One region of the Streptomyces sp. NPDC001381 genome, then DNA from elsewhere that is predicted to be linked to it. Evidence: riboswitches for the same ligand, from Rfam matches in the RefSeq annotation. Region 1 holds a riboswitch; the other holds the start of a gene.
What was found. A riboswitch is a leader RNA that binds a small molecule or an ion and turns the genes downstream of it on or off. The one in region 1 is predicted to bind S-adenosylmethionine.
Positions count from the first base shown of each region.

Region 2: linked by a shared signal. The riboswitch ahead of ACFY2L_RS02090 (aminotransferase class V-fold PLP-dependent enzyme) and the one ahead of ACFY2L_RS12290 (hypothetical protein) in region 1 are both predicted to bind S-adenosylmethionine.

Region 1 is NZ_JBIAWO010000002.1:1,190,887-1,194,445, reverse strand. Features, by position in the region: gene ACFY2L_RS12300 (Orn/Lys/Arg decarboxylase N-terminal domain-containing protein) at 1-657, shown strand, start outside; SAM riboswitch class IV at 761-874, shown strand; partial or broken gene ACFY2L_RS12295 (ABC transporter permease subunit) at 830-1,075, shown strand; gene ACFY2L_RS12290 (hypothetical protein) at 1,087-1,503, shown strand; gene ACFY2L_RS12285 (hypothetical protein) at 1,559-2,320, shown strand; gene ACFY2L_RS12280 (hypothetical protein) at 2,411-2,872, shown strand; gene ACFY2L_RS12275 (restriction endonuclease) at 3,074-3,559, shown strand, end outside.
Region 2 is NZ_JBIAWO010000001.1:453,939-457,497, reverse strand. Features, by position in the region: gene trpD (anthranilate phosphoribosyltransferase) at 1-817, shown strand, start outside; SAM riboswitch class IV at 893-1,009, shown strand; gene ACFY2L_RS02090 (aminotransferase class V-fold PLP-dependent enzyme) at 1,355-2,716, shown strand; gene ACFY2L_RS02085 (Lrp/AsnC family transcriptional regulator) at 2,768-3,049, opposite strand; gene ACFY2L_RS02080 (rhomboid family intramembrane serine protease) at 3,046-3,559, opposite strand, start outside.

The DNA.
Region 1 (3,559 bases):
CACATCGTCGTGGAGAAGACCGACACCTACAGCACGCTCGTGCTGTTCTCCATGGGCATCACCAAGGGCAAGTGGGGCACGCTCCTCGACGCCCTGATGGATTTCAAGGCACTCCACGACGAGGACGCCCCCCTCGACCGCGTGCTGCCCGCGCTGGTCGCCGAGCACCCGGGGCGCTACGCCGGCCGGACGCTGCGCGCGCTGTGCCAGGAGATGCACGACCACCTGCGCTCGGCCCGCCTCGTCGACCTGCTGGACAACGCCTTCAGGCAGTTGCCGGAACCCGTCACCCCGCCGCAGCTGTGCTACCAGCGGCTGATCCGCGGCGGCACGCACCGGGTGCGGCTGACCGACGCGCCGGGCCAGGTGGCCGCCGCCATGGTCACCGTCACCCCGCCCGGCATCCCCGTCCTCATGCCCGGCGAGAGCGTCGGCGCCCCCGACGGCCCCCTGCTGCGCTACCTCACCGCACTGGAGGCGTTCGACCGGCACTTCCCCGGATTCCGCAGTGAGACCCACGGCGTGACGGTGGACCCGGACACCGGCGACTATCTCATCGAGTGCCTGCGACCGACGGCGAACGACGGCACGAGCGCGGGCCGCCGCGCCGTGGCGCCGGCGCAGCGCGGTGCGAGGGAAACCCGACCGCATCGCTGATGTCCGACCGCTTCGGCACGCTGCGCCGGCTCACCTCTCGTCATTGACGGATCAAGACCCTTGTCATTGACGGATTACGGCGGCGGTCCATCAAGTTTCACATGGCATTGAGTGTCAGCATCAAGCCCTGGCTCGCTGACCGGCAACCCTCCGACGCGGTGGGGTGGTCCAGGTGCCGGCGCTGACGGTGGTCGGGCTGCCGGCCGGGCAGCTGATCGCGGGTTCGGTGGTGGTGGAGACCGTGTTCTCCCGCGACGGCCTGGGCCGGATCACGGCCGCCGCGGTCACCGTCCAGGACATCCCGCTGGTCCAGGGGGTCGTGGTGTTCGGTGCGCTGGTCTTCGTGCCGGCCAACCTGATCGTCGATCTCGTCTGTCCGCTGCTCGACCCGCGGATCGTGGTGGCCTCCGGCAGGAAGGGGAGTCACGCATGCCCGAGTCCCTCGTCGACGACGTGGCCACCGGCGCCGCGCTCGGTCCGGCGCGACCGGTCGAACCCGGCAGCGGCCCGAGGCCCGGGCGAGGGCGCGAACTGCGGCGCGTGCTGCGGTTCTTGCTGCGCCGGCCCGGTCTGTCGGCATCGGTCCTCGTCGTTGTCCTCGTGGTGCTGGCCGCGTTCCGGCCCGGACCGTTCACCTCGCAGGACCCGCTGCACGGGGTGTCGTCGCAGAATTTCCGGGGTGCCGGCGGCGCGCACTGGTTCGGCACCGACGAACTGGGACGCGACGTGTTCTCCCGGGTCGTGCACGGGGCGCAGCTGTCGCTGAAGGCCACACTGATCGCGGTGGGCCGGCACCCCGCCCCGGCGCCGCTGTTCGGGGTGGCGGGCGGGGGGCCGGGCCGGTAAGTTGGCGATCTTCGGGGTGGCAGACGCTCCGGAGTCCTTGAATGTGAACGCCATGATGCGCCCAGACCAGCCCCGCGCCCGACTTCGTCTCGATGCCGCGCTGGACGGCCTCACCGCCACCTTCGGCGGGATGACCGCACACCCCGACGAGCACAACTGCGAGTGTCACTGGGGCAGCCCCGAAGACCTTGCGCAGCTCAAGACGCCGGACGTGGAGCTGGACCCCGACCTCCTGCGGCGCACCTGGCAGGCCTGCGACTGGAGCGACCACGACTCCGTGCTGCGGCGGATCCTTCCCCAGTTCGCCCCGGCCCTCGTCGCCGGGCTCGTCCAGCCGCCCCTGTTCGTCATGGCGGAGGTCGGCCAGGCGTTCGCTCGCGGTCATTGGCAGCAGTGGCCCGACGCCCAGGCGGAAGCGGTCGGGGAGTTCCTGCACGCGTGGTGGGCCGACACGCTCACCGATCCGGCGCCCGTCGTACCGGCGTACGAGGTGCTCACCCTGTGCACCGAGGCAGCCGGCGCGCTCACCCCGTGGCTCGACGACTGGGCGACGCTGACCGGTCCCCCGGCCGACCAGCACCTGGCCGAACTGGCGGCACAGTGGGAGTACGACCTGCTCGGCGACCAACTCCCCTGGCACGCCTGGGACGACGAGGAGGAGATGCGCGCGGAGCTCACCGCCTGGCTGGTCCGCCACGCCCCTGCCCGGCTCCGGGCCCACGGCGCGTCCGAGGAACTGCTCCACCGCATACGGCTGCTCGGCCTCACCGGCCCCGCTCGCTGGGAGGACCCTCACTGGCCCGACCGCCGTTACTGACCCGCCGCACCGTGCGGCCCCCCGGGTCGGGGCGTGCACGTCCTGCGACCGAAGGTGTTTGCGGTCCGAGCGAGGGGCAATGCGAAGTCCATGACTGAACCGAACAAGGAGACGAAGGACGAGCGCGGCGCCACACGAGCGACCGCAGCGAAGGCCCGGCGCACGGCGGACAAGGCGACCGCCCCCGCCGCACGGGCCGCGAAGGGTGCCGCGAACAAGACGGGTGACGCCACGTCGGCCGCCACGTCCGGGGCCCAGCGGTCCGCCGAGGCCGTCGAAGGGGCGGCGCACGGCGCGGCCCGCGGCGTCGAGGCGGGTCGTCAGGCACTCGTCGCGACGACCGGCCAGGTCGCGGCCACGGCCAAGGCGGCCACCGGACAGATCGCCACCACGGCGAAGACGGCCTGGACGGTGATCACCCACCAGAAGCTGATCGCCGCCGGTGTGGGCGCCGGCCTGACCGCGCTGACGGCCGCCTCGTACGCGGTGGGCCGCCGCTCCGGCCGCCACACCCACGGCCCGATCACCCGGCTCACCGGCGGCCGGATCTGACGCCCCGCACGCGCGGTGGGTCGGCAGGCCTCCTCAAGGCCGGGCCCACCACGCGGAGTCGTGTCCGGGCAGACGGCCTGCGGGCCGAACTCCCGCAAACTCTCCGGCGATCGGTCGGGCCCGCGCCCCGGTGAACCGTCCCATGCGGGGCACACGCCCCAAGTGATCATCGTCAAAGGCCACTTGGGAGGAACCACCACCGTGACCGTGCCCACCCGCCCGCTGCCCCCCGTGCGCCGCCGTCGTCGTTTCGACCTGCGCGCGACGGCCCTGTTCTTCGTCCTTCTCGCCCTGCTTCTGAGCCTCGGCGGCCTGATCGCCCGCCTCGCGGCGGCCGCGGCGGAACGCCGTCCCGCATGGGCCTTCACCCTGCTTCTCCTCACCTCCGCCGGCATCGTCGCCTGCCACCGCGGCCGACGCCGCCGGTCGGCGCGCAGACTCGTCCGGGAGGCCGCAGAGGCCCTGGAGGAAGCGGCCGAGACAGCGGTCGGCGCACTGGACGAGGCACCGGTCGCCACCCCGGTGCAGGTGGCCGAAGACACGCCCCGGACGTCCGCCGTCGCCACCGTGGAGGAGTCACTCGACCTCACCACGGATCACGTCCCGGACTTTCCCGGCTACGAGGCCCTGGATCCGGACGAGTTCGAGCAGGCGATAGCCGACCTGTGCGCCCGCGACGGCTGTGCC
Region 2 (3,559 bases), on a different contig from region 1:
CGAGGTGCCCGGGCGGACCGTGGACATCGTCGGCACCGGCGGCGACGGCGCCAAGACCGTCAACATCTCCACGATGTCGGCGATCGTCGTCGCCGGGACGGGCGCCACGGTCGTCAAGCACGGCAACCGGGCCGCGTCCTCCGCCTCCGGTGCCTCGGACGTCCTGGAGAAGCTCGGCGTCAACCTGGAGCTGACCCCGCGGCGGGTGGCCGAGGTGGCTCAGGAGGCCGGGATCACGTTCTGCTTCGCGATCAAGTTCCACCCGGCGCTGCGCCACGCCGGCGCCGCCCGCGGCCAGCTGGGCATCCGCACGGTCTTCAACATCCTCGGCCCGCTGACCAACCCCGCCCGGGTGCGGGCCCAGGCGGTCGGGGTCGCGGACCCGCGCATGGCGCCGGTGGTCGCGGGCGTCTTCGCCGAACGCGGCAACTCGTCCCTGGTCTTCCGCGGCGACGACGGCCTCGACGAGCTGACCACGACGGCCACCTCGCGGGTGTGGACCGTCCGCGACGGCAAGGTCACCGAGGAGAGCTTCGACCCGCGTGACGTCGGCATCGAACTGGTGCCGGTGGAGGCCCTGCGGGGCGGGGACCCGTCGTACAACGCGGAGGTCGCCCGCCGCCTGCTGGACGGCGAGCAGGGCCCGGTCCGGGACGCCGTCCTGCTGAACTCGGCGGCCGCGCTGGTCGCCCTGGAGCCGGGCGGCGGAACACTGGCGGAGCAGATCAGGGCCGGTATGGACCGGGCGGCCGAGTCCGTCGACTCGGGCGCGGCGAAGCGGACTCTGGAGCGCTGGGTGGCCGCCAGCAACGCGTAGCCCCACCCCGACGTCGTCCCGCGATCCGGACTCGGGTTGCGGGACGACGATCACTTCACGTACGTTCCTGTACCAGGTCATGAGTGACAGTCATGAGGCCCCGGCCGACTGTCCGGCAACCCTCCGTCCGTGGCGGGGTGCCCCGGGTGAAGACCAGGCCGTGGACAGCAAGGTCCCCGGCAAGCGCGGACCCCTCGCGAAACCAGGGGTCCTGGGTCGTCCGAGGGAGTCTTCCGTGAGCAAGCGAATGCGCTAGGTCGTGTCCGCAAAGTCCCGTCGTTCGCCCGCAGGGCGGCCTCCCGGCGTCGTGGGGGAGCGTGCTCTCGGCGTGCCGGGCGGAAGGCCTCGTACTGGGTGTACCCGGGCTTTCGCCCGGTGCGGCGAGAGTGCGTGCCGGGCGTCGCGAGGCAGGCGGGACTTTGCGGACACGACCTAGGGCGTAGAGCCCCGCCTCCGCATCCCCATTTCGCCTTCCTCCGTGCCGGAGCCACAGCCGCCCGCACGGTGGTTCCCCCTTGCCTCTCACGGGAGTTCCCCATGTCCGTCTCCACCGCTGCCGCCGACCGTACCGTTTGTGCCCCGCTGCCCGTTCTGGGCCGGGACGTCACCGTCCCGCTCGTCACGGGCGGCGAGGTCTCCTACGCGGCACTCGACTACGCGGCCAGCGCCCCCGCCCTGCAGCGCGTCTGGGACGACGTCGCGGCCTACGCCCCGTACTACGGCAGCGTCCACCGCGGCGCCGGCTACCTCTCCCAGCTGTCGACGGACCTCTTCGAGAACGCCCGCAGCACCGTGGCCGGGTTCCTGGACTGCCGGGCCGACGACCAGCTGATCTTCACCCGCTCCACCACCGACTCCCTCAACCTCCTGGCGGCGGCCCTCCCCGCCGACTGCCAGGTCTTCGTCTTCGAGACCGAGCACCACGCCTCGCTGCTGCCCTGGAGGGGCGCCCGGGTCACCTGGCTCGACGCCCCGCGCACCCCGCGGCAGGCCGTCGATACCCTGGAGAAGGCCCTGGCCGACCGCGACCCGTACGGCCCGGCCCTGGTCTGCGTCACCGGCGCCTCGAACGTCACCGGCGAGCTGTGGCCGGTGCGCGAGCTCGCGGCGGCCGCGCACGCGCACGGCGCCCGGATCGTGCTGGACGCGGCCCAGCTGGCCCCCCACCACCCGGTCTCGGTGCGCGACCTCGACGTCGACTGGATCGCCTTCTCCGGCCACAAGCTGTACGCCCCGTTCGGCTCCGGCGTCCTGGCCGGCCGCGCCGACTGGCTGCGCGCGGCGGAGCCGTACCTCGCGGGCGGCGGCGCCAGCCGCAGGGTCACCCGGCGCGAGGACGGGGGAGTGGACGTGGAGTGGCACGAGAGCGAGGCCCGCCACGAGGCCGGCTCCCCGAACGTGATCGGCGCCCACGCCGTCGCGTCGGCCTGCAAGGCCCTCACGGAGGCCGGCTTCGACACGCTGGTCGCCCGCGAGCAGTACCTGATCGAGAAGGTGCGGGCGGGCCTGGCCGGGGTCCCGCAGGTCCGCGTGCTCTCCCTCTTCGGCGACGACGCCCCCCGGGTCGGGGTGATCTCCTTCGTCGTCGACGGCTGGAACAGCTCCCACTTCGCCGCCGCCCTCTCCGCCGAGTACGGCATCGGCGTCCGCGACGGCCTCTTCTGCGCCCACCCGCTGGTGCGCACCCTGCTGGGCGGCGACGCGCAGACCCAGGGCGAGTGCGGCGCCCCCGAGGCGGCCCCGGGGGAGAAGTCCCTCAACGCCATCCGGGTGAGCTTCGGCGCCGGCACCCCCGACGAGCACGTGGAGCGCTTCGTCGCGGCGGTGCGGGAACTGGTGACCGAGGGTGCGCGGTGGACGTACCGGACACAGGACGGCCGCTGCGTCCCCGCGGTGTGACGGGACAGACGCCAGGGGCGCGGGCGCCCCCGGACGCCCGGGCGAACGTCCTTACGAGTCGAGCCCGATGGCGAACGCGGCCTCCAGGTCGTGCTGCGAGTACGTACGGAACGCCACGTGGGTGTCCGTCGCCTCCACGCCCGGGATCTTGCTGATGCTGCCGGGGATGACCTCCGCGAGGTCCTCGTGCTGCTTCACCCGCACCATGGCGATCAGGTCGTAGGTGCCCGTGACGGAGAAGACCTCGCTGACGGAGTCCAGCGCGGCGATCCGCTCCGCGATCTCGGGGATCCGGTCCACGCTGGTCTTGATGAGGACGATCGCGGTGATCACGGCTGGTTCTCTCCCTCGGGAGCCGTTGCTGGGGCGGCCCTCACTCTAGTCGTACGGCCGAAACGGGCCCACGCGAAGCAGAAGCCGAGCCCGAAGCCCACCAGGTGCGCCAGATACGCCACCCCGGGCCCCTGGTCGGCCTGCCCCGCCGCCACCCACTGCAGCGCCGCCCAGAACGGCAGCACGACCCACGCCGGGAACCGCAGCGGCAGGAAGAACAGGAACGGCAGGAGACTGGTCACCCGGGCCCGGGGGAACAGGTAGAGAAACGCCCCGAGGACCGCCGAGATCGCCCCGGAGGCACCCACCAGCGACTGCGGGGAGCCGGCGTGGGCGGTCGCGTACCCCACCAGGGCCAGATAGCCGCAGCCGACGTAGAACAGCGTGAACTGGACGCGGCCCATCCGGTCCTCGGTCATCGCCCCGAAGACGTAGAGGAAGAGCATGTTGCCCAGGAGGTGCACCCAGCTGCCGTGCACGAAGAGGGCCGTGGCGGGGGCCAGGACGGCG